4 regions of the Streptomyces sp. NPDC004542 genome follow, and region 1 is predicted to be linked to each of the others. Evidence: riboswitches for the same ligand, from Rfam matches in the RefSeq annotation. Region 1 holds a riboswitch; each other region holds the start of a gene.
What was found. Region 1 has a riboswitch for S-adenosylmethionine ahead of ABZX30_RS18870 (aminotransferase class V-fold PLP-dependent enzyme). Riboswitches for the same ligand answer to the same signal wherever they lie in the genome.
Positions count from the first base shown of each region.

Region 2: another riboswitch for S-adenosylmethionine. It lies ahead of ABZX30_RS10975 (ABC transporter substrate-binding protein); the one in region 1 lies ahead of ABZX30_RS18870 (aminotransferase class V-fold PLP-dependent enzyme).
Region 3: another riboswitch for S-adenosylmethionine. It lies ahead of thrC (threonine synthase); the one in region 1 lies ahead of ABZX30_RS18870 (aminotransferase class V-fold PLP-dependent enzyme).
Region 4: another riboswitch for S-adenosylmethionine. It lies ahead of ABZX30_RS28640 (putative leader peptide); the one in region 1 lies ahead of ABZX30_RS18870 (aminotransferase class V-fold PLP-dependent enzyme).

Region 1 covers NZ_JBEXLP010000031.1:30,777-36,284, forward strand. Annotated here, with positions in the region: gene trpD (anthranilate phosphoribosyltransferase) at 68-1,132, shown strand; gene ABZX30_RS18860 (PRC-barrel domain-containing protein) at 1,237-1,593, shown strand; gene ABZX30_RS18865 (hypothetical protein) at 1,640-1,807, shown strand; SAM riboswitch class IV at 1,885-2,001, shown strand; gene ABZX30_RS18870 (aminotransferase class V-fold PLP-dependent enzyme) at 2,164-3,525, shown strand; gene ABZX30_RS18875 (Lrp/AsnC ligand binding domain-containing protein) at 3,714-3,995, opposite strand; gene ABZX30_RS18880 (rhomboid family intramembrane serine protease) at 3,992-4,735, opposite strand; gene ABZX30_RS18885 (hypothetical protein) at 4,891-5,130, shown strand; gene ABZX30_RS18890 (NYN domain-containing protein) at 5,166-5,508, shown strand, end outside.
Region 2 covers NZ_JBEXLP010000013.1:110,367-115,874, forward strand. Annotated here, with positions in the region: gene ABZX30_RS10965 (ABC transporter permease) at 1-762, opposite strand, end outside; gene ABZX30_RS10970 (ABC transporter permease) at 766-1,848, opposite strand; gene ABZX30_RS10975 (ABC transporter substrate-binding protein) at 1,845-3,494, opposite strand; SAM riboswitch class IV at 3,748-3,857, opposite strand; gene ABZX30_RS10980 (2-oxoglutarate and iron-dependent oxygenase domain-containing protein) at 4,186-5,250, shown strand; gene ABZX30_RS10985 (PLP-dependent transferase) at 5,247-5,508, shown strand, end outside.
Region 3 covers NZ_JBEXLP010000002.1:142,203-147,710, forward strand. Annotated here, with positions in the region: gene ABZX30_RS02170 (ubiquitin-like small modifier protein 1) at 43-318, opposite strand; gene thrC (threonine synthase) at 356-1,642, opposite strand; SAM riboswitch class I at 1,661-1,829, opposite strand; gene ABZX30_RS02180 (glucosyl-3-phosphoglycerate synthase) at 1,961-2,905, shown strand; gene ABZX30_RS02185 (trehalose-6-phosphate synthase) at 3,012-4,448, shown strand; gene otsB (trehalose-phosphatase) at 4,848-5,508, opposite strand, start outside.
Region 4 covers NZ_JBEXLP010000070.1:20,803-26,310, forward strand. Annotated here, with positions in the region: gene ABZX30_RS28630 (ABC transporter permease) at 1-613, opposite strand, end outside; gene ABZX30_RS28635 (ABC transporter substrate-binding protein) at 617-2,233, opposite strand; gene ABZX30_RS28640 (putative leader peptide) at 2,436-2,552, opposite strand; SAM riboswitch class IV at 2,587-2,700, opposite strand; gene ABZX30_RS28645 (DUF1684 domain-containing protein) at 2,789-3,613, opposite strand; gene ABZX30_RS28650 (LLM class F420-dependent oxidoreductase) at 3,676-4,599, opposite strand; partial or broken gene ABZX30_RS28655 (F420-dependent methylene-tetrahydromethanopterin reductase) at 4,704-4,930, opposite strand; partial or broken gene ABZX30_RS28660 (GNAT family N-acetyltransferase) at 4,931-5,194, shown strand; gene ABZX30_RS28665 (putative leader peptide) at 5,241-5,327, shown strand; gene ABZX30_RS28670 (LLM class flavin-dependent oxidoreductase) at 5,403-5,508, shown strand, end outside.

The DNA of each region.
Region 1 (5,508 bases):
GCCCTTCGCCGTGCCCCGGGCTGGATAGGGTGGGGGCGGACTATTCCACGACGACCAGGAGCGGCTGATGAGCGCTGTGACCCCCGCTGGAGGCGACACCACGGCGGGCCGTTCCTGGCCCGAGGTGCTGAACGCCCTGCTGTACGGCCGCGACCAGAGCGCCGACGCGACGGCCTGGGCGATGGACCAGATCATGCGCGGCGAGGCCACCGACGCGCAGATCGCCGGTTTCGTGGTGGCGCTGCGCGCCAAGGGCGAGACCGTCGAGGAGATCACCGGCGTGGTCCGGGCGATGTACGAGCACGCCAACGTGATCGAGGTGTCCGGCCGCACGGTCGACATCGTGGGCACGGGCGGCGACGGCGCGAGGACGGTGAACATCTCCACCATGTCGGCGCTCGTGGTGGCCGGCACGGGCGCGAAGGTCGTCAAGCACGGCAACCGGGCGGCCTCCTCGGCGTCCGGCTCCTCGGACGTCCTGGAGAAGCTGGGCGTCAACCTGAACCTGACGCCCGGGCGGGTGGCCGAGGTCGCGGAGGAGGCGGGCATCACCTTCTGCTTCGCGGTGAAGTTCCACCCGGCGCTGCGCCACGTGGCCGCCGCGCGCGGCCAGCTGGGCATCAGGACGGTCTTCAACGCGCTCGGGCCGCTGACCAACCCGGCGAAGGTGAAGGCGCAGGCGGTCGGCGTCGCGGACCCCCGCCTGGCGCCGATGATCGCGGGTGTCCTGGCGGAGCGCGGCAACTCCTCCCTGGTCTTCCGCGGCGACGACGGCCTCGACGAGTTGACCACGACCGCCACCTCACGCGTCTGGGTCGTGCGCGACGGCAAGGTCACCGAGGAGAGCTTCGACCCGCGCGACGTCGGCATCGAGCTGGTGCCGGTGGAGGCCCTGCGCGGCGGTGACCCGTCGTACAACGCCGAGGTCGCCCTCCGGCTCCTCGACGGCGAGCCGGGCCCCGTGCGCGACGCCGTCCTGCTGAACTCGGCGGCGGCCCTGGTGGCCCTGGACCCGACGGAGGAGCCGCTGGCCGCGCAGATCCGCGCCGGGATGCGCAAGGCGGCCAGGTCGATCGACTCGGGGGCGGCGAAGCGGGTCCTGGAGCGCTGGGTGGCCGCGAGCAACGCGTAGCGCCGGGCGGCCGCGGGAGTACAGTGAAAAGCGTGGTAGCCCTCCCGCGGCCGCTCCGCTCCAGGGTGTGCGGTGTCCGGGAGGGCGGGCCCGAGGAGCGAGACATGATCCACTCAGCTGACGTCCGTGAGTGGCGCAACCGCGACGTGATCGATCCCAGGGGCCGCAAGATCGGGGCCCTCGAAGCGGTCTACGTGGACACCACCACCGACACGCCCGCCATGGCGACCGTCCGCACCGGGCTGCCGACCCGGCACCGGCTCGTCTTCGTCCCCCTCGACGAGGCGACCCTGGGACCCGGTTATGTGAAGGTGGCCCATCCGCGCGGGCAGGTGCGCAAGGCGCCCTCCATGGGGATGGACGACGTTCTGCCGGCCGAGCGGGAACACGAGATCTTCGAGCACTACGACAGGCCCTACGAGGCCGGTGCCGAACGCGGACGCCGCCTCGCGCGCGGCTGACGCCACTGACGCTGCTGACCGGCCCGGACCGAGGACGTGGTCACCGATGGCACTCTTCCTGTTCCTCATCCTCGTGGCGGTCATCCTGGGCCTCATCGGGGTGGCGGCGCACGGGCTCTTCTACCTCCTGGTCATCGGCGTGGTGGTCTTCGTGGCCGACCTGGTGCTGTTCGGCGCGCGTTGGTCCCGGCGCCGGCACCACGTCGTCCGCTGACCGTGCCGCGAGAAGGGCGTCCCGCGATCCGGACACGGGTTGCGGTCCGGTGATCGGTTCGCGTAGGTTCACTGCCAGGTCATGAGTGACAGTCATACGGCCCCGGCCGACTGTCCGGCAACCCTCCGTCCGTGGCGGGGTGCCCCGGGTGAAGACCGGGCCGCAGGCAGCGAGGTCTGTGGCAAGCGCGGACCCCTCGCACGCCAGGGGTCCTGGTCGTCGAGGAGCCTTCCGTGAGCAAGCGAATGCGTTAGGGCGCAGAGCCCCGCCTCCGCATCCCCCTTTTTCACCTCGTCCGAGCTCGAGCGCCGTCCGCTCGCCCGGTGAGTTCCGCCTGCCTCCACGGGAGTACACCCATGTCCGTCTCCGCCGTCGCCGCCGACCAGTCCGTCCTCGCCCCGCTGCCCGTCCTCGGCCGGGACGTCACCGTGCCGCTCGTCACCGGTGGCGAGGTCACCTACGCCGCGCTCGACTACGCGGCCAGCGCCCCCGCGCTCCAGCGGGTCTGGGACGACGTGGCCGCGTACGCCCCGTACTACGGCAGCGTGCACCGGGGTGCCGGTTACCTCTCCCAGCTGTCCACCGACCTCTTCGAGAACGCCCGGAAGACCGTCGCCGCGTTCCTCGGCTGCCGGGAGGACGACCAGGTGGTCTTCACCCGGTCCACCACGGACTCCCTGAACCTGCTCGCCCGCGCGCTCCCCGCCGACTGCCAGGTGTTCGTCTTCGAGACCGAGCACCACGCCTCGCTGCTGCCCTGGCAGGACGCGCGGGTCAGCTACCTCGACGCCCCGCGCACCCCCCGGCAGGCCGTCGAGACGCTGGAGCGGGCCCTCGCCGACCGCGACCCCTACGGCCCGGCCCTGGTGTGCGTCACCGGCGCCTCGAACGTCACCGGCGAGCTGTGGCCGGTCCGGGAACTCGCCGCCGCCGCCCACGCGCACGGCGCCCGGATCGTCCTGGACGCCGCCCAGCTGGCCCCGCACCACCCGGTGTCCGTCCGGGACCTCGACGTCGACTGGGTCGCCTTCTCCGGGCACAAGCTGTACGCCCCGTTCGGCTCCGGCGTGCTGGCCGGGCGCGCGGACTGGCTGCGCGCGGCCGAGCCGTACCTCGCGGGCGGCGGCGCCAGCCGCAAGGTCGCCCGGCGCACGGACGGGGGAGTGGACGTGGAGTGGCACGACACCGCCGCCCGCCACGAGGCCGGCTCCCCGAACGTCATCGGCGCCTACGCCATCGCCTCGGCGTGCAAGGCGCTCGACGAGGCGGGCTTCGACGCCCTGGTCGCCCGCGAGCAGCAGCTGATCGCCAGGGTCCGTGAGGGCCTCGCCGAGGTCCCCGAGGTCCGGGTGCTCTCCCTCTTCGGCGACGACGCCCCGCGCGTCGGCGTCCTCTCCTTCGTGGTCGAGGGCTGGAACAGCTCGCACTTCGCCGCCGCCCTCTCCGCCGAGTACGGCATCGGCGTCCGCGACGGCCTGTTCTGCGCCCACCCCCTGCTGCGCACCCTGCTCGGCAGCGACCCGCAGACCCAGGGCGAATGCGGCGCGCCCGAGGCCGCGCCGGGCGAGAAGTCCCTCAACGCCGTCCGCGTCAGCTTCGGCGCGGGCACGCCGGACGAGCACGTGGAGCGGTTCGTGGACGCCGTGCGGGAGCTCGTGCGGGACGGCGCGAAGTGGGACTACCGCACCGAGAACGGCCGCTGCGTCCCGGCCGTCTGAGCACCGCGGCCCCCGTGATCGGCCCGTGCGAGGTCGTCCTGGGCCGGCGCCGAGGCGGGCGGCATCGGGGAGCCCCCTCCTCTCCCCCCGCAGGCGGGCCGCCCACGGCGCCACGGCGTGGGCGTACGACCCGGCCCTGGGCGGCGGCGTCCGGCGGCACCGTCCCTCCCGGGGCCGGTCCGCCGGGCCTAGTTGTCCAGCCCGATCGCGAAGGCCGCCTCGAGGTCGTGCTGGGAGTAGGTGCGGAACGCCACGTGCGTGTCGGTGGCCTCCACGCCGGGGATCTTGCTGATCCGGCCGGGGATGACGTCCGCCAGGTCCTCGTGCTGCCGGACCCGGACCATGGCGATCAGGTCGTAGGTGCCGGTGACCGAGAAGACCTCGCTGACGGTGTCCAGCGCGGCGATCTGCTCCGCGATCTCGGGGATCCGGTCCACGCTGGTCTTGATGAGCACGATCGCGGTGATCACGGCTGGTTCTCTCCCTCGGGGGCCGGAGCTGGGGCGGGCTCAACTCTAGTGGCCCGCCCGAACAGCACCCACGCGAGGACGAAGCCCAGCCCGAAGCCCACCAGGTGGGCCAGGTAGGCCACGCCGGGGCCCTGGGGCGCGCGGCGCGCCGCCAGCCACTGCAGGGCCGCCCAGAAGGGCAGGACGACCCAGGCGGGAAAGCGCAGGGGGAGAAAGAACAGAAAGGGGAGGAGACTGGTCACACGAGCGGCGGGGAACAGGTACAGGAACGCGCCGAGGACCGCCGAGATCGCCCCCGAGGCCCCGACCAGGGACTGCTCGGAGGTGGCGTTGGCGGCGGCGTAGCCGAGGAGCGCCAGGTAGCCGCAGCCGATGTAGAAGAGGGTGAACCGCACGCGGCCCATCCGTTCCTCGGTCATCGCCCCGAAGACGTAGAGGAAGAGCATGTTGCCCAGCAGATGCACCCAGCTGCCGTGCACGAACAGTGCCGTTGCCGGGGTGAGGACCGCCCGGGCCGGGCCGTCGAAGAGCTCGGCGGGGATGACGCCCCAGTGCCGGAAGTAGGCCCGCTGGGCGGCGAGCAGCGCGTTTCCGGAGCCGTACGCCGGGTTCAGCCCGGCCGCCGGCCCGAGCAGGAAGAGCAGGCAGCACAGGCCGATCAGGGCGTACGTCATCGGCGCCGGCGAGCGCCGGACCCGCTCGAGGGCCCCGGCGGCCACCGCGCTCCAGTTGCTGGTCACGGACACAGATCATGACGTAACCGGACGCAAGCGAACAGACCGCCTCGCCGCCGTGGACGGACGGGCGGCGAAGGACCGCCAGGCCGTAGGGTTACGAGCCACACGCGTCGCGGAGAGCACGCGTCACGGACACTAGAAGGAAGCGAACAGTCACGATGCCGGTTCCCCTGCCGACCGCCCAGACCCGGTGGCGCTGCACGCTCTGCGGCAACCTCACCCGCTTCGACGTGACCCGCTCGTCGAAGGTCGTCGAGTACGTCCACCTCGACCTCGCCGGTGAGCCCAGGGTCGAGGAGCGCGAGGTGGTCAGTGAGACCATCGAGTCGGTGCGCTGCCGCTGGTGCAACGCGGTGGACCAGGTGGAACTCGTGGACAGGCCGGGCGCCGACTCCTGAGACGGAGCGGTCGCGCATGTAGTGGGGTGTGACGGATGGTGGAGACCACGGGCGAGGGGCCGGGCGACGGCACCGCCGAGGTGCTTGACCGTCCGCTGCCCGACGGCGTGCGACGGCGGGTCGTGCAGATCGTCTCGGACGGCTTCGGCGGGCTGACGGTGGCCGAACTGCCTGCGCAGCTCAGACAGTACGCCCGTTTCGCCCCCAACCGTCGCGCCAAGTTCGCGGGCAACGCGATGGCCTCGGCCCTGGAGACCGATCCGCTGTTCCGCCAGCGCATCGGCGAGAAGCTCAGAGAGGCCCAGCCGGAACTCACCGGCGCCCTCGACTCAGGTTCCCCGCCCCCGGCCGCGGACCCGCTCGATGTGGCGGCCGCGG
Region 2 (5,508 bases), on a different contig from region 1:
GTTGAGGTCGTAACCCCACTCGGCGGCGGAGTTGGGTTCGATTCCGAAGCCCAGAAAGCCGAGGCCGGCGAGGGTGAGGATGGCCTCCGACGCGTTGATTGTGAAGATCAGCGGGAGGGTACGCACCGAGTTGCGCAGCACGTGCCGGGTCATGATCCGCCACGGTCCCGTGCCGATCACCCGGGCCGCGTCGATGAACGGCTCGGACTTCACCCGGATCACCTCGGCGCGTACGACCCGGAAGTACTGCGGTATGAAGGAGACCGCGACCGAGCAGGCGGCCGCTCCGAGACCGCCGACGAGGCTCGACCGGCCGCCGCTGATCACGAGGGACATGAGGATGGCGAGCAGCAGCGGCGGGAACGCGTACAGCGCGTCGGCCAGTCCGACCAGCAGCCGGTCCAGCTTTCCGCCGAGGTAGCCGGAGACCAGTCCGAGCACGGTACCCGGCACCACCGACAGCAGCAGCGCGACGACGATGATCAGGAGCGCGGTCCGCGCGCCCCAGACTGTCCGGGACAGGACGTCATACCCGGAGATGGTAGTGCCCAGCGGATGGGCGCCGCTCGGGTGCTGCTGGGAGCCGAACAGGCCGCCCCCGTCCCGGAGCTGGGCGTAACCGTGCGGGGCGAGCAACGGCCCCAGTAGTGCGGTGAAGGCGAACAGGCCGGTCAGGACCAGGCCGGTGAGCAGCATGGCCCGCTGCACTCCCGCGCCCGTCCGCAGCCGTAGTGGCAGTCGTCGTGCCAGAACCAGCGCCATGACTCAGTACCTCACTCGCGGGTCGATCAGTGCGGCGACGACGTCGACGAGGAAGTTCGTCACCGCCACGACGACGGCGAACAGGGCCACGATGCCCTGCACCGCCGGGAAGTCACGGACCGTCAGGTAGTGCGCGAGCTCGTAGCCGAGGCCCTTCCACTCGAACGTGGTCTCGGTGAGCACGGCCCCGCCCAGGAGCCCGGCGACCTGGAGTCCCAGTACCGTGACGACGGGGATCAGCGCGGGCCGGGTGGCGTGCCGGGTGACCAGGCGCAGCGGGGCCACGCCCCGGGAGCGGGCGGCCTCGATGTACTCCGCGGAGAGCGTGCCGATCAGGTTGGTGCGCACCAACCGGAGCAGCACGCCGGCCATCAGCAGGCCCAGGGCCACCCCGGGCAGCACGGCGTGCCGGAGCACGTCCGTGATCGCCGCGCCGTCGCCGCTGCGCAGGGCGTCGATCAGGTACACGCCCGTCGTGCTGGTCTGGTCCTGGAGGAAGAGCTGGACGCCGGTGCTCGCCCGGCCCGACGCGGGCAGCCAGCCGAGCCAGATCGCGAAGACCAGTTTCAGCAGCAGGCCGACGAAGAACACGGGTGTCGCGTAGGTCAGGATCGCGAACAGGCGCAGGACCGCGTCGGGCGCCCGGTCGCGGTAGGAGGCCGCCACCATGCCCAGCGGGACACCGATCCCCAGGGCGACCAGCAGGGCGTAGCAGGCGAGTTCGACGGTCGCGGCGCCGTAGGTGCCGAGCACGTGCGTCACCGGCTGGTTGTCGGTGACCGTGCGGCCGAAGTCGCCGGTGGCCAGCGAACGCAGGTAGTCCAGGTACTGGGTGAGCAACGGCCGGTCGTAGCCCGCCTGGTGGAGCTTGGCCTGGAGCTGGTCCGGGGTGAGGCGGTCGCCGAAGGCGGCGCTGATCGGGTCGCCCGTCAGCCGCATCAGGAAGAAGACCAGGCTGACCAGGATCAGCACGGTGGGGATGATGAGGAGGAAACGGACCACCAGGTAGCGGGCGAATCCGATCCCGGCGGCGCCGTCGGCCGGGGTGCCGACGGCGCCGGGGGTCTCCCGAGTCAGAGCGCTCACTTCTTCGAGAGCCCCGCCCAGCGGAACTGGTACGTCGCATCCAGTTCGGCCGGCACACCGCTGACGTCGCTGCGGGTGACGATGGCGGTGGAGCCCTGGAGCAGCGGCAGCAGCGGCACCTGCGCGGCGGCCCTGTCCTGCGCCTGCTTCAGCAGCCCGGTCCGCTTCGCGGCGTCCGTCTCGGTCTCCTCCTTCTTGATCAGCGTGCGCACGGCGGGGTCGTCGTAGCCGTTGGCGACCCAGCTGTTGGCCGAGTAGAAGGGCGAGAGGTAGTTGTCGGCGTCGAGGTAGTCGGCGTACCAGCCGAGCTGATAAAGCGGGTAGAGGTGCTTGACGCGGTCCTTGCCGTACTGGCTCCACTCGGTGGACTGCAGGTTCACCTTGAACATCCCGGTGGCCTCCAGCTGGGACTTGATCAGCGCGTACTCGTCGGCCGAGGACGAGCCGTAGTGGTCGCTGTTGTACTGGAGGTTGAGCGTGACCGGGGTGCTCACCTTCGCGGCCTTCAGCCGGGCTGCCGCGGCGGCCTTGTCGGGGCCGCCCTTCTTGTCGCCGTAGAGCGACTTGAAGGAGGGGGTGGCGCCGGTCAGGCCGTCCGGGACGGAGCTGTAGAGCGGCTGGTAGGTGTTCTTGTAGACCTGCTGGGCGAGTTGGGACCGGTCGACCGAGTCCGCGACCGCCTGCCGGACGGCGAGGGCCTTCTTCCCGTCGGCGTTCTTCGTCTTGGTGCCGTACGGCTGGGTGGCGAGGTCGAAGACGATGTAGCGGATGCCGTTGCCGGAGCCGGTGTGGACCTTGACGCTCTTCTGCTTGCCGAGGTCGTCCAGGTCGGCGGTGGTGAGCGTGCGGTAGACGGCGTCGACGGTGCCCTGCTGGACGTCGAGCTTCAGGTTGCCGGCGTCCGTGTAGTACTTGAGCTGGACGTTCTTGGTCTTCGGCGTGCCCAGCTGCCCCTTGTACTCCGCGTTGGAGGCGAAGGACACCAGCGAGTTCTTGTCGTAGCTCTTGATGCCGTACGGCCCGTTCCACGGCTTGGCCGCGACGATCGACTTGTCGTCGAGGATCTTGTCCGCGGGGAACACCTGCTCGTCCACGATGTAGCCGGCGGCCGTGGACAGCACCTGCGGGAACAGCGTGTCATTGGCCGACTTGAGGGTGAAGACGACCGTGGTCGGGTCCGGGGCGGAGACCGAGGCGATGTTGTACAGCAGTGACGACGGGCCGTTCTCGTCGGCGATCTTCAGGTCCCGGTCGAAGCTGAACTTGACGTCCGAGGACGTCAGTTCGTGGCCGTTGGCGAACTTCAGGCCCTTCTGAAGGGTGACCGTGTATTCCTTGGGCCCGGTCAACTTGATCCCGCTGGCCAGCTCAGGGGAGACGTCCGCTGAGCCGTTCTTCTGGCTGAGCAGGGTCGCGTAGACCTCGCTCTCGATGGTGCCGGAGCCGGCGTCCCACGCACCGGCCGGGTCGAGGCTGGTGACCTGGTCGGTCGTACCGACGGTGATCGCTGAGCCGGAGCTCGCGGTGCCGCCGTCCTTGCTGCTGGTGCAGCCGGTCAGCGCCACCAGGAACGCTGTGCCGAGGGATACCGCGCCGAGGCCGGAGCGAAGGGGTCTGCTCGGCGCCGGGCCGCTGTGGAGTGCCATCAGGAGTCTCTGCTTCCGCGTCAGGGGTGCGTGAGGCAGCCGTGGCGCAGGGCTGTGCCATGGCGTGCGAGATCAGGCAGGAAAAGAGGGGGTTTACACCGACGGGTGGTGGCTCTGCCGACCGTCGGAGGGCGGAATCAGCCCGTACACAGACAGCTGGACACCAGCAGCAAATCGACATGGAGCCGGGAGCACAGCATCAAGGCTCTCGCCATGCCGTCCTCCCGGGTTCTGGCCCGCCTCGGGGCCGATGTGAGCGCACTTGCAGAAAGAAGAGATCCGCCGAGCCTTCACCTGGGGCACCCCACTGCGTCGAGGGTTGCCGTCCGGCCAGCCAGGGCTTGATCACCGGAACTCGTAGCTCGCGCTCACCGTAGATCGGCTGCTCTACCGGCGTCAACACCGCCCCGGAACGGCCGGACCCGGCGGAACGCATGGTGGACGTATCCATCCCGGGTGTGCTTTCATCCGGCCATGGAGACCTCTGGCACGGCACACACGGTGCTGCTCGACCCGTTCTGGGGGAGCCGCCGCGCCGACCAGTTCGACCAGGTCTGTTGCTGACCGCCGTCCCACGGCCCGCGACCTCGTTCCCTTCTTTCTGACTGCTCGTTCCGGCTGCCTCCGACTAGTTCCTGTCCAGGGCGGGTTGCGAGGGCCGGTCGGCTGCCGTTGCCGCGAAGGAACTCCCATGGCTCAACTCACGGTCCTGCCCGTCATCGACATCTCTCGCTTCCGCACCCCGGACACGGACCGGGCCGCCTTTCTCGCCGAACTCCGGTCCGCGGCACACGAGGTGGGCTTCTTCTACGTCACCGGACACGGTGTCCCCGCAGCCCTGCGGGACGAGGCGCTGACCGCGGCACGCGCCTTCTTCGCCCTGCCCGAGAAGCGGCGGCTGGAGATCGAGAATCTGAACTCGCCCCAGTTCCGCGGCTACACCCGTACCGGGACCGAGTACACGGCGGGCAGCGCCGACTGGCGGGAGCAGATCGACATCGGCCCGGAGCGGGCGGCGTTGGAGACCGGTCCGGACGACCCCGACTACCTGCGCCTGATCGGCCCGAACCAGTGGCCCTCCGCGCTCCCGGACCTCAAGGACATCGTGCTCCGCTGGCAGGCGGAGGCGCTGCGAGTCAGCCGGGAGGTGCTGCGTGCCCTCGCCGCGGCGCTCGGACAGGACGAGGGCTACTTCGACCAGTGGTTCGACGACGAGGCCGCCGTCCACGTGAAGATCGTGCACTACCCGCCGCGGCTCGCGCAGGACGCCGACCAGGGAGTGGGCGCGCACAAGGACTACGGCTACCTCGCCCTCCTCCAGCAGGACGACGTCGGCGGACTCCAGGTGCAGCGCGAGGACGGCGGCTGGATCGACGCGGTGCCCGTGCCCGACGCCTTCGTGTTCAACATCGGGGAGATGCTGGAGATCGCCACCCAGGGCTATCTGAAAGCCACGCGGCACAGAGTTGTCAGCCCGCAGCCGGGCGTCGACCGCTACTCGATCCCCTTCTTCCTCGGTCCGCGCCTCGACGCGGTCGTCAAACCGCTGGAACTCCCCGCCGAACTGGCCGCGTTGAGCCGGGGCGTCACCGACGATCCGGACAACCCGTTGCTCGCCGCCTTCGGCGAGAACGCGGTCGTCGGCTGGCTCCGCTCGCATCCGCGGGTCGCTGAGCGCTGGTGGTCCGATGTCCTGGCGGTGGGGGTCCCCCCGCTCGAGCGAAGCCGAGAGTGGGGGAGGGAGAACGGCCGATGAGCACCGCCGACTGGGCGTTCGAGACCCGGCAGGTGCACGCCGGCGCGGTTCCCGACCCGGTCACCGGGGCGCGGGCGGTGCCGATCCACCCGACCGCCGGCTATGTCTTCCGGGACACCGGGCACGCCGCCGCGGCCTTCGAACTGGCCGACCTCGCCACCCACGCCTACACGCGATTGTCGAATCCGACCACCGTGGTGGCGGAGGAGTGGATCGCCGCCCTGGAGGGCGGTTCGGCGGCGGTCGCCGTGGCCAGCG
Region 3 (5,508 bases), on a different contig from region 1:
CTCGGTGCTACGCATTACCGACGGTAATGTTCGGTCATTCGGTCAGCCGCCGGCCACGGCCGGAATGATGGAGACGCCCGCGCCGTCCGGGGTCTCGGTCTGCAGACCCTGCTCGAACCGCACGTCGTCGTCGTTGACGTACACGTTGACGAAGCGACGCAGCTTGCCCTGGTCGTCCAGGACGCGGGCGGCGATGCCGGTGTGGTTCTTCTCCAGGTCGGCGATGACGTCGGCGAGGGTCGCGCCCTCGGCCTGGACCTCGGCCTGGCCGCCCGTGTAGGTGCGCAGGATGGTCGGGATACGAACGGTGACGCTCATGCGGTGTGACCTCCGATGGGTGAGCGGGGCGGGACGCCTAGGCGAGGCCGGCCTGGCGGAAGGAATCGAGGGTGGGACGGATCGTGGCGGTCAGACCGGTGCCCGCCACCGCGTCCAGCGTCTTCAGCCCGTCGCCCGTGTTGAGGACGACGGTCGTCGCGGCCGGGTCGAGGAGGCCGTCCTTGATCAGCTTGCGGGTGACGCCGACGGTCACCCCGCCCGCCGTCTCGGCGAAGATGCCCTCCGTGCGGGCCAGCAGCTTGATGGCGTCCACCACCTCTTCGTCCGTCACGTCCTCCACCGCGCCGCCCGTGCGGCGCGCGATGTCGAGGACGTACGGCCCGTCCGCCGGGTTGCCGATGGCGAGGGACTTGGCGATGGTGTTCGGCTTCTGCGGGCGCACGACGTCGTGGCCCGCCTTGAACGCGGTGGACACCGGCGAGCAGCCCTCGGCCTGGGCGCCGAAGATCTTGTACGGCTTGTCCTCGACCAGGCCGAGCTTGATCAGCTCCTGCAGACCCTTGTCGATCTTGGTGAGCTGGGAACCGGAGGCGATCGGCACGACGATCTGGTCCGGCAGCCGCCAGCCGAGCTGCTCGCAGATCTCGTACGCCAGGGTCTTGGACCCCTCGGCGTAGTACGGGCGCAGGTTGACGTTGACGAAGCCCCAGCCCTCGCCCGCCGGGTCGCCGATCAGCTCGGAGCAGAAACGGTTCACGTCGTCGTAGTTGCCCTCGATGCCGACGAGCTCGCCGCCGTAGACCGCGGCCATGACGACCTTGCCCTGCTCCAGGTCGTGCGGGATGAACATGCAGGACCTGAAGCCCGCCCGGGCCGCGGCGGCGCCCACCGCGCCGGCCAGGTTGCCGGTGGAGGAGCAGGAGAGGGTGGTGAAACCGAAGGCGCGCGCCGCCTCCAGCGCCTGGGCGACCACCCGGTCCTTGAAGGAGTGCGTCGGGTTGCCGGAGTCGTCCTTCACGTACAGGCGCGACGGCTCGATGCCGAGTTCGCGGGCCAGGTTGTCGGCCTTGACGAGCTTGGTCCAGCCGGGGTTGAGGTTCGGCTTGTCCGCCACGTCGGCCGGGACCGGCAGCAGCGGGGCGTAGCGCCAGATGTTCGCGGGGCCCGCCTCGATGCGCCTGCGGAGCTCCTCGGTGTCGTAGGACGAGAAGTCGTAGGCGATCTCGAGCGGGCCGAAACACTCCTCGCAGGCGAAGACCGGTCCGAGCGGCACCCGGTGGCCGCACTCCCGACAGCTCAGAGCGGCGGCGGGGCCGAGGTCTACGGTGGAGTCGGTGGTGCTTGCAACAGTCTGCACAGCCATGTGAGGCGAGGCCCTTTCTCCTCATCTTCCTCACGACGCATCTCGCCGTGAGACGGATTTGGCACCTTCCCTAGCCGGGAGCCTCGCGGAACGATCAGCTGTGCTGGCACAGCGACCGGTACGAGAACCGACTGGAGGGTTGCCGGGGCTTCATCGGGCCGTGTCCCTCTGCCCCTCTGGATGAGCGGTATTCGGTTGTGAACAGCGGTGACCTCGGACATGCGATGGTCATCCGCGTTGTTCAAGACTGTAACCGAAGGCCGGGACAGTTGAGATAGTCGTCCGAACCGCGAGACAAACAGTGAGGAGCCGCGCACCGTGCTGGAAGAAGTCGAGCGCTGGCTGGGCACCCGCTCCTGGTCCGTGACCGATCGTCCCCTCCACCAGATCCTGGCCGCCAAGCAGCGCACGGGCCAGTCGGTCAGCGTCGTGCTGCCGGCGCTCAACGAGGAGGGGACGGTCGGCGACATCGTCGCGATCATCCGTCACGACCTCATGCAGCAGGCCCCGCTCGTCGACGAGATCGTCGTCGTCGACTCGGGGTCCACCGACCGCACCTCCGAGGTGGCCGCCGCCGCGGGCGCCCGGGTCGTCCACCGCGACGCCGTCCTGCCGCGGATACCGGCCCTGCCCGGCAAGGGCGAGGTCCTGTGGCGGTCGCTGCTGGTCACGAGCGGGGACATCGTCTGTTTCATCGACGCCGACCTGAGGGAGTTCTCCTCGGACTTCGTCTCGGGGATCGTCGGCCCGCTGCTGACCGACCCGGGCGTGGACCTGGTCAAGGGCATGTACGACCGTCCGCTCGGCGGCACGGCGGGCCAGGGCGGTCGGGTCACCGAGCTGATGGCGCGACCGCTGCTGAACATGCACTGGCCGCAGCTGGCCGGCTTCGTGCAGCCGCTCGGCGGGGAGTACGCGGCCCGCCGCTCCCTGCTGGAGCAGCTGCCCTTCCCGGTCGGGTACGGCGTGGAGCTCGGCATGCTGGTCGACGCGCTGCACCTGGTCGGCCTGGACGCCCTCGCCCAGGTGGACGTGGGGGTGCGCAAACACCGCCACCAGGACGGGCAGGCGCTGGGCCGGATGGCCGCCGCCATCTACCGCACCGCCCAGCTCCGGCTGGCCCGCGGTCACCTCGTCCGGCCCGTCCTCACCCAGTTCGAGCGGGGCGAGGACGGCTTCGAGCCGCGCACCTTTTCCGTGGACACGGAGGAACGGCCGCCGATGGTGGAGATCGCGGAGTACGCGGCACGGCGGGTGGCCTGAGCCCGCCCGTATTCCCGTCCGCATCCCGTCCGTATCCCGCCGGTGTCACCGCGCGGGGGAGGGAACGTACGTTTGAGCGTTTGCGGGCCGGGCTAGGTTGAGACTCATGGCTTCCACGCACGGTGCTGAGGTGCTGGTCGCGTCCAATCGCGGCCCGGTTTCGTACGAGGTCCGGCAGGACGGTTCGCTGCACGCCAAACGGGGCGGCGGCGGGCTGGTCTCCGGGCTGTCGGCCATCGGCCCGCACACGGACGCGGTGTGGGTGTGCGCCGCGCTGAGCGACGCCGACCGGGAGGCCGTGCGCCGCTCCGGCGGCGGCCGGCGGCTGTCCGTCGACGAGACCGGCGGTCAGCAGGTGCGGATGCTGGACATCGACGCGACGGTCTTCTCCGACGCGTACAACGGCATCGCGAACTCGGCGCTGTGGTTCGTCCACCACATGCTGTACCAGACCCCGCTGGAGCCGGTCTTCGACGCGGAGTTCCGGCGGCAGTGGGCGTCGTACGAGGCCTACAACCGGGCGTTCGCCGAAGCCCTGGCCGAGGAGGCGGCGCAGGGCGCGGCCGTGGTCGTCCAGGACTACCACCTGGCCCTGGCCCCCCGGATGCTCCGCCGACTCCGCCCCGACCTGCGCATCGGCCACTTCTCGCACACCCCGTGGGCACCGCCGGACTACTTCCGCCTCCTGCCCGACGACATCGCGGCCGAGCTGCTCGGCGGGATCCTGGGCGCGGACCGGGCGGCCTTCCTCACCCAGCGCTGGGCGGACGCGTTCACCGCCTGCTGCCACGCGGTCCTCGGCCCCGGCATCCCCTCCGGCACGCGCATCGGGGTGCACGGGCTCGGCGCGGACGCGGACTTCCTGCGCGAGCGGGCGCACCGGCCGGACGTGGCAGAGCGGATGGCGGCACTGCGGGCGGAGATCGGTTCGGCGCCCGGCGGAGCGGCCCGGAAGACGATCGTCCGGGTCGACCGGACCGAGCTGTCGAAGAACATCGTGCGCGGGCTGCTGGCCTACCGGCAGCTCCTCGACGACCACCCCGAGTGGCGTGAGCGGGTGGTGCACGTGGCCTTCGCCTACCCCTCGCGACAGGACCTCGCGGTGTACCGCGACTACACGGCCGAGGTGCGGCGAGTGGCGGAGGAGATCAACTCCGCCTACGGCACGCCGGACTGGACGCCGGTCGTCCTGCACGTCAAGGACGACTTCGCCCGCTCCCTGGCCGCGTACCGGCTGGCCGACGTGGCCCTGGTCAACCCCATCCGGGACGGCATGAACCTGGTCGCCAAGGAGGTCCCGGTCGTCTCCGACGCGGGCTGCGCCCTGGTGCTGTCGCGGGAGGCGGGCGCGTACGAGGAGCTCGGCGAGGACGCGGTCACCGTCAACCCGTACGACATCACGGGCACGGCCCAGGCCCTCCACCAGGCGCTCACCATGCCGGACGGCGAACGGACGGAACGCACGAAGCGGCTCGCCGCCGCGGCCACGGCACTCCCGCCGACCCAGTGGTTCCTGGACCAGCTGCACGCACTGGATGCCTGACCCACGCCGGACGCCTGCGGCGCCTCGGCCGTACCGGGCCGCCCGACCGGCGCCGGGCGGGCGGCCGCGGCGGCTGACGGCCGGCGGCGGCCGGCCAGTCGTACGGCGGACGGCCGAGTCAAGGTGCGGCCGGCACGCGGGAAGGCCAGGCAGACAGCGGGCGACGGGCAGCCGGGTGAGAGCGCGGCCCCCGCTGGGCGGCCGGCGGGAGGCGGCCGGGCGGCGGACAGCCGTGAACGGCCGAACGGCCGACGACCGGATGCGGGCGACGGCCGGCACCTGCCGGCCCGAGGTCAGGCAGACGGCAGGCGGGCGGCGCACGGCGGACCCGCAGGAGTCGAGTGCGAGCGCGGCCCACGCCGGGTGGTCGGGTGGCGGGGGCGGCGAGCCCTTCCGTGGTCAGTCCAGTGCCGTCGCGAGTCCCCGTAGCAGTGACATGACTCCCCCGGGGCCGTCCACCACCAGGTCGGCGCGTTCCGCGAGTTCCGTGACCTCTGTGCTGCCGCTGCAGACCAGGAGGCCGGGGACGCCCTCGGAGCGGAGTTTGTCGACGGCGGCGAAGGCCGGGAGGTCGCCGAGGTCGTCGCCGGCGTAGAGGACCGACCCGGCACCGATTTCGCGGACGTACTTCAGGAGGGCGACGCCCTTGTCCATGCCGGGCGGGCGGAGTTCGAGGACCATGCGGCCGGGCTCGACGATCAGGCCGTTGCGGGTGGCGAGGTCGGTGAGGGGTTCGCGCAGGGCCTCGAAGGCGGCCTGCGGGTCGTCGGCGCGGCGGGTGTGCACGGCGAGGGCGCGCCCCTTCTCCTCGATCCAGGTGCCGTGCCAGGCGCCGATGCGGTCGAGGAAGCCCGGCAGTTCGGCGCGGACGGCGGTGACGCCGGGGTGCGGTGCGGGGGCGCTGACGTCGCCGGTGACGGCCTCCCAGCGTTCGGCGCCGTAGTGGCCGAGGACGACGAGGTGCTCCAGGCCGGGGACGCCCGCGAAGCCGCCGTACCGCACCGCGACGCCGGCCGGGCGGCCGGTGACCACGGCGACGGAGGCCACCTTCGGGGCGAGC
Region 4 (5,508 bases), on a different contig from region 1:
GCGCGGTGAGCAGGCTCTTGGCGAGCACCTGGGCGACCTGTGCGCCGGTCGGGACCGCCAGCGTCAGGGCCGGCAGGACCAGCCCCTTCAGCCCGTCGTTGCCGAACGCCGGGAACCAGTGCAGCCGGAAGGAGAACGCCTCGACGAGCAGCAGACCCACCCAGAACGTCGGGACGGACACCCCCAGAGGGGGCAGCGACAGCAGGAGCTGCCGCAGCCATCGCCGGGAGGTGTACGTCGCCAGCACCGCCAGACCACCGCCGAGCAGCACCGACAACAGCAGGGCGGCACTGGTCAGTTGTAAGGTCTGCGGCAGCGCGTCGGCCAGGGTCGAGGTGACCGGACGGCCGGTGGCGACCGAGTCGCCGAAGTCTCCGCGCACCGCCCGTCCCAGATAGTCGGCGTACTGCACCAGCACCGGCTTGTCGAAGCCGTACTCGTGCCGCAGCGCGGCCAGCCGGGCCGGGTCGACGTCCCCCGAGTCCATCCCGGCACCGGCCATCGCGGTGACCGGGTCACCGGGCAGCCAGTTCAGCACCAGGAACGACACCGTGTACGCCGCCCACAGCACCCCGACCGCCTGCGCCAGTCGCTTGATCACATAGCGGCGCATGCGCTAGCCGATCCAGGTGTCGTGCAACTGGATGCGGCTGCCCGAGTCGAAGTCGAGGCTGTGCACCTTCTTCGACACGGCCAGCTGGGTCTGGAGTTCCACCACCGGAACGTTGTACGCGTTCTGCACGATCAGCTTCTGCGCCTCGTCCACCAGCTGCTCGCGCTTGGCGGTGTCCGTGGTCGCGGCCTGGCCGGACAGCGCCGCGTCCAGGGAAGTGGCGGGCAGGCGGTAGAAGTTGGCCAGCTGGGTGGAGAAGGAGGTACGCAGGATGTCCGGGTCGGAGCGGGTCACGTTGCTCCACACCAGGTCGAAGTCACCGCCCTGGAGCGTGGTGGCGAACTGACTGACCTGACCCTGCTTGAGTACCACGTCGATCCCGACGGCCTTCAGCTGCTGCTGGACCAGCTCCAGTGCGGGCTGGTTGGTGGCAGCGTTGGGGAACCAGCTGATGGTCAGGCTCAGCTTCTTGCCGTCCTTGGCGCGTATGCCGTCACTGCCGGCTTTCCAACCGGCCGCTTCCAGCGCGGACTTCGCCTTGGCCGCGTCGAAGGCGAGGCCCGAGGAGAGGTCGGTGTAGTCGGGCGTGGTGTGCGCCAGGACGCTGGTCGCCGGCTGGGTGCCGGTCGGGAACACGGTGTCGGTGATCTGCTTGCGGTCGATGGCCGCCAGGATCGCCTGACGCACCTTCACGTCCTTCAGCAGCGGCCGCGAGTTGTTGACGCCGAGCCCGAAGACCACGCCGGGGTTGGCCCGGCGCAGCAAGGTGACCTGACCGCCCCCGAGCGCCGCCTCGTTGGCCTTGCCGACGCTGCTGATCGCGTCCACCTGCCCGGACTGGAGGCTGCCGGCCCGCACCCCCGCCTCGGGGACGACCTTGAAGATCAGCTTGTCCAGGTAGGCCTCGCCCTGCTTGGACCACAGCGAGGAGCCCCAGTCGTAGCCGGTGCGCCTGGCCAGAGTGATCGACTGGTTCTGGACGTACTGCTTGAGCACGAACGGCCCCGACCCGATCACACCGTCGCTGCACTTCTGCTGCGGGGTCTTCTTCACGCTCGCCGACGACTCGATGCCCAACGAGTGGGTCGAAGTCGCCTGAATGAACTGGGCGTTGGGCTCCTTGAAGGTCACCTTGACGGTGAGCGGGTCCACTGCGGTGGTGCTCTTGACGCCGCTGAGATAGCCCTGGGCGAGGACCCCGAGGGCGCCGAGCTTCGGCACCGCGTCGAAGTTGTCCTTGACCACCTGCGCGGTCAGCCGGGAGCCGTCGCTGAAGGTGACGCCCGAGCGCAGATGGAAGGTGAACTCCGTGGCGTCGGCGTTGATGTCCCAGCTCTTGGCGAGCCACGGCACGATCTTGCCGGTCCTGGGGTCCTGGTCGGTCAGGGAGTCCACGGTCTGGCGCACCGAGTAGATGCTCTCGTTGCTGCCGACCTGCTGTGGATCCACGCAGCCGGCGTCGGAACCCACCGCGAAGGTCAGGGTGCCACCGGACTTCGGCCGGCTGCTTCCGCTACTGGAGTCGTCGCCCGAACCGCAGGCGGTCAGCAGAACACTGGTGGTCAGCAGGGCGGCGAGGGGCGCCCAGCGGGGGGCTCTGAAAGCCGGAAGCGCGTTCACGGAGGGTTCTCCTACTCGTGTCACCAGGCAAGAAGGCGCCGTACAAGGCACGAACGTGCATGGGCGTGCGGCCCCCGCCGGTACAAGACCGGTGGCGGGGAAGCGCTGTGCAGACAGGGATCAGGGCGGAGCGGGGGTCAGCCGCAGGCGGTGCGGTGACGGCCGGTGCGTGCCGGACTACGACCGGCGGCGGAAGGGGCCGTCAGGCCTGACAGAGGCAGCTGGTCGAGCGCTTGAGGTCGATGTGGCGCCGACGCGAGAGCCGGGAGAACACGGTGGCGCCGGCGAAGCGGGCGCTGAGGTCACCACCGTGCCGCATGCCGGTCCTCCACATTTCCGGCCCCGGTCACGGGGCCACGCGCTTGCGGGGATCCTCGGTGATCCCGCCGGGCTTTCACCTGGAGCACCCCACCGCGCGGTAGGGTTGCCGGTCAGCGAGCCAGGGCTTGACGCTGACACTCAATGCCGTTCGTGATCGTACGGAGGGCTCTTGTCGTACGTCAATGCCGCAAAGCGACGCGCTGCAGGGGCAGTCGGGCCGGCACCGGGTCCGGCTCAGGAACCGCCGCGCTCGCGGGGGATCTTCTGGCCGGCCTCGATCGCCACCGGCAGCCGGTTCTCGGCCGGGGGCAGCGGGCAGGTGGCCAGGTCCGTGTAGGCGCACGGCAGGTTGGTGGCGCGGTTGAAGTCCAGGACGACCTTGCCGTCGGCGGCGGGCGGCTCCAGGGCGAGGGCCCGGTTGGCGGCGTAGGTGGTGACCCCGGAGGTCGCGTCGGTGAACAGCACCATCAGCCGGCCCGCACCAGGGCCGGGGAACGCGGTCAGCGACAGCTGCTGCCCGTCCAGCTCGAACTCGACCCTGCCCGGAGCGTCGTACACATGCTCAAGGCCCTCGACCGCGGCGCCCACGGTGGTCGGCCGTGGCGTGTCGAAGGGGATGTAGCGGCCCGTCACGGCCCAGCGCGGGTCGGGGGCGTAGGCGGGCGTTCCGGTGAAGGCCGTGCGCAGCGGCGCGTCCGGGTGCCGGGGGCGCACGATGTCGTTGCCGCCGCGCTTGGCGACCTCGATGACGGCGTCTCCCCAGACCGCGTCGACACCGCCGCGTTCGGGAAGCACGCCGAAGTGGTGTTCACCGTGGACCGGCGTTCCGTCGACGACCAGCTCCTCGCCGTCGTCGAGGTTTACGACGACCCCGTCGGGGCCTGTACGCCACGCACCGGGCGCGTCCGGGAAGCGCTGGGGCCGGTCGTCGAGCCAGTGCAGGCCGGTGATCGCCAGGAACCCGTGCGGGCCGGCGAGCCTGGCCTCTTGGGCGCGGTACCACTCCAGCCAGTTCTCGGTGAAGGCACGGAAGTCGGTCGTGGTGGCCTCGGTGGTCATGGGTTCTCCTTCGTCACGGGGGTGCAGGGGGGCCGGTCGGGCCGTCGGTCCGACCGGCGTGCTCAGCGGGCCAGTTCGCCGAGGAGCGGCCAGGTGCGTCGGCGGTCGGCTTCTCCCGCGATCTCGGTGCCCGAGAACACGACCTCGGTGGCGCCGGCATCGCGGTAACGGCGTATCTCGGCTCCGACGGTCTTCTCGTCGTCGATCACGGCCAGGTCGGCAGCTCGCCGGCCGCCGGAGAGTTCGATGACCCGCGCGTAGGACGGGATCTGTTCGTAGAACGCGAGGTTCTCGGTGGCCTTGGCCCGCACCGCCTCCACGTCGTCGGTGAACACGCCGGGCACCAGGGCCACGATCCTGGGCGCGGGACGACCGGCGGCCTCGGCCGCGGCGGTCAGGGCGGGCACGATGTGTTCCTCCAGGGCGCGCGGTCCCGCCAGGTAGGGCAGGATCCTGTCCGCCAGCTCACCGCTGACCCGCAGCGCCTGCGGCCCCATCGCGGCGACCAGCAGGGGGACACCGCTCTCGGCACCCGGTACCCGCGCCGGGACCGGGGTGGTCGCGGTGAGCAGTGCGCCGTGGAAGTCGGCCGTGCCGGTCTCGATCAACTGCCGCAGGGCGGTGAGGAATTCACGCAGCCGGGCGATGGGGCGTTCGAAGGGGAGGCCGAAGCCGGTCTCCTTCAGCAGTTTTGTGCCCAGGGCCAGGCCTAGGTGGTAGCGGCCGTGGGTCGCGGCCTGGGCGGTCTGGGCCTGGCTGGAGACCAGCAGCGGGTGGCGGCCGACGACGGGGATCGCGGAGGTGCCGACCCGCAGTCCTGGCACCTCGCGTCCGACGATCGCCGCGAGCTGGGGTGAGTCCGCGCCGAAGGTCTGCCCGAACCAGGCCGACCGCAGACCGGCGCCCGCGGCCTCCTGGGCCAGTTGCACGGTGGCGTCGACCTGGTTCGGCGCGTCGGACGCGTTGAGCGCTACTCCAACAGTCATGTCAGTCAGAACGGGCGTCTGTCGAACCCGCATTCCGGTCCGTGTGTGACAGCTTCTTGTCAGTCATGTGTACTCAGTCCTGAGTGGAAGGGCCATCCCGGTGCTCAGCCAGCCTGCCGTCGGTCCCGCGCGGACCGGTGCGTGAGGGGTTCGCGCAGACCGAGGTGGTCGCGGAGCGTCGTACCGATGTACTCGGTGGGGTAGATCCCGCGTTCCTGCAGTTCCGGGACGAGCAGGTCGACGATGTCGTCGAGGCCGTCGGGGATGAGGTACGGCTGACGTTGAAGCCGTCGATCGCGCCGTGCCGCACGAAGCGGGCGAAATTGTCCGCAAACGCCTCCATCCACCCGGCTGGACCGAGATCAGCGCCGTGTGCACCGACCCGGCGTATCGCGGCCGGGGTCTGGCCACCCGCCTCGTCCGCGCCGTCGCGGCCGGCATCAAGGAGCGCGGCGAGCAGCCCTTCCTGCACGCCAGGGCCGACAACGCGAACGCGATCCGGCTGTACGAGTCGATCGGCTTCACCCTGCGCCGCCGTACGGTCTTCTCACTTGTACGGCAGACCGAAGCCGCCGTCCTGGAAGAAACGGCATAGTCGTGCCGTTGTCCTTGTCGAAGGCGATGACTCGGAGGTGGGCCGCGTGACACGTGTACCCCGTGCCGTCCGCCTCCACAGCCGGCCCCATATCGACCTTCAGCGCGTGGCCGGCGCCCTCTGTTGTTCCTGACCCCGTTTTTCAGCCGCCGTTCGCCCCATGTCCGAGGGCCGGCGATCTCGTACGGACCTCCAGGAAGGCACCCTCGTGTCCTCAACTCCCGCTTCCCCTCTGCACCTCGCCGTCGCCCTCAACGGCACCGGCTGGCACCGCGCCTCCTGGCGCGAGCAAGTCGCCCGCCCCGGGGACCTGT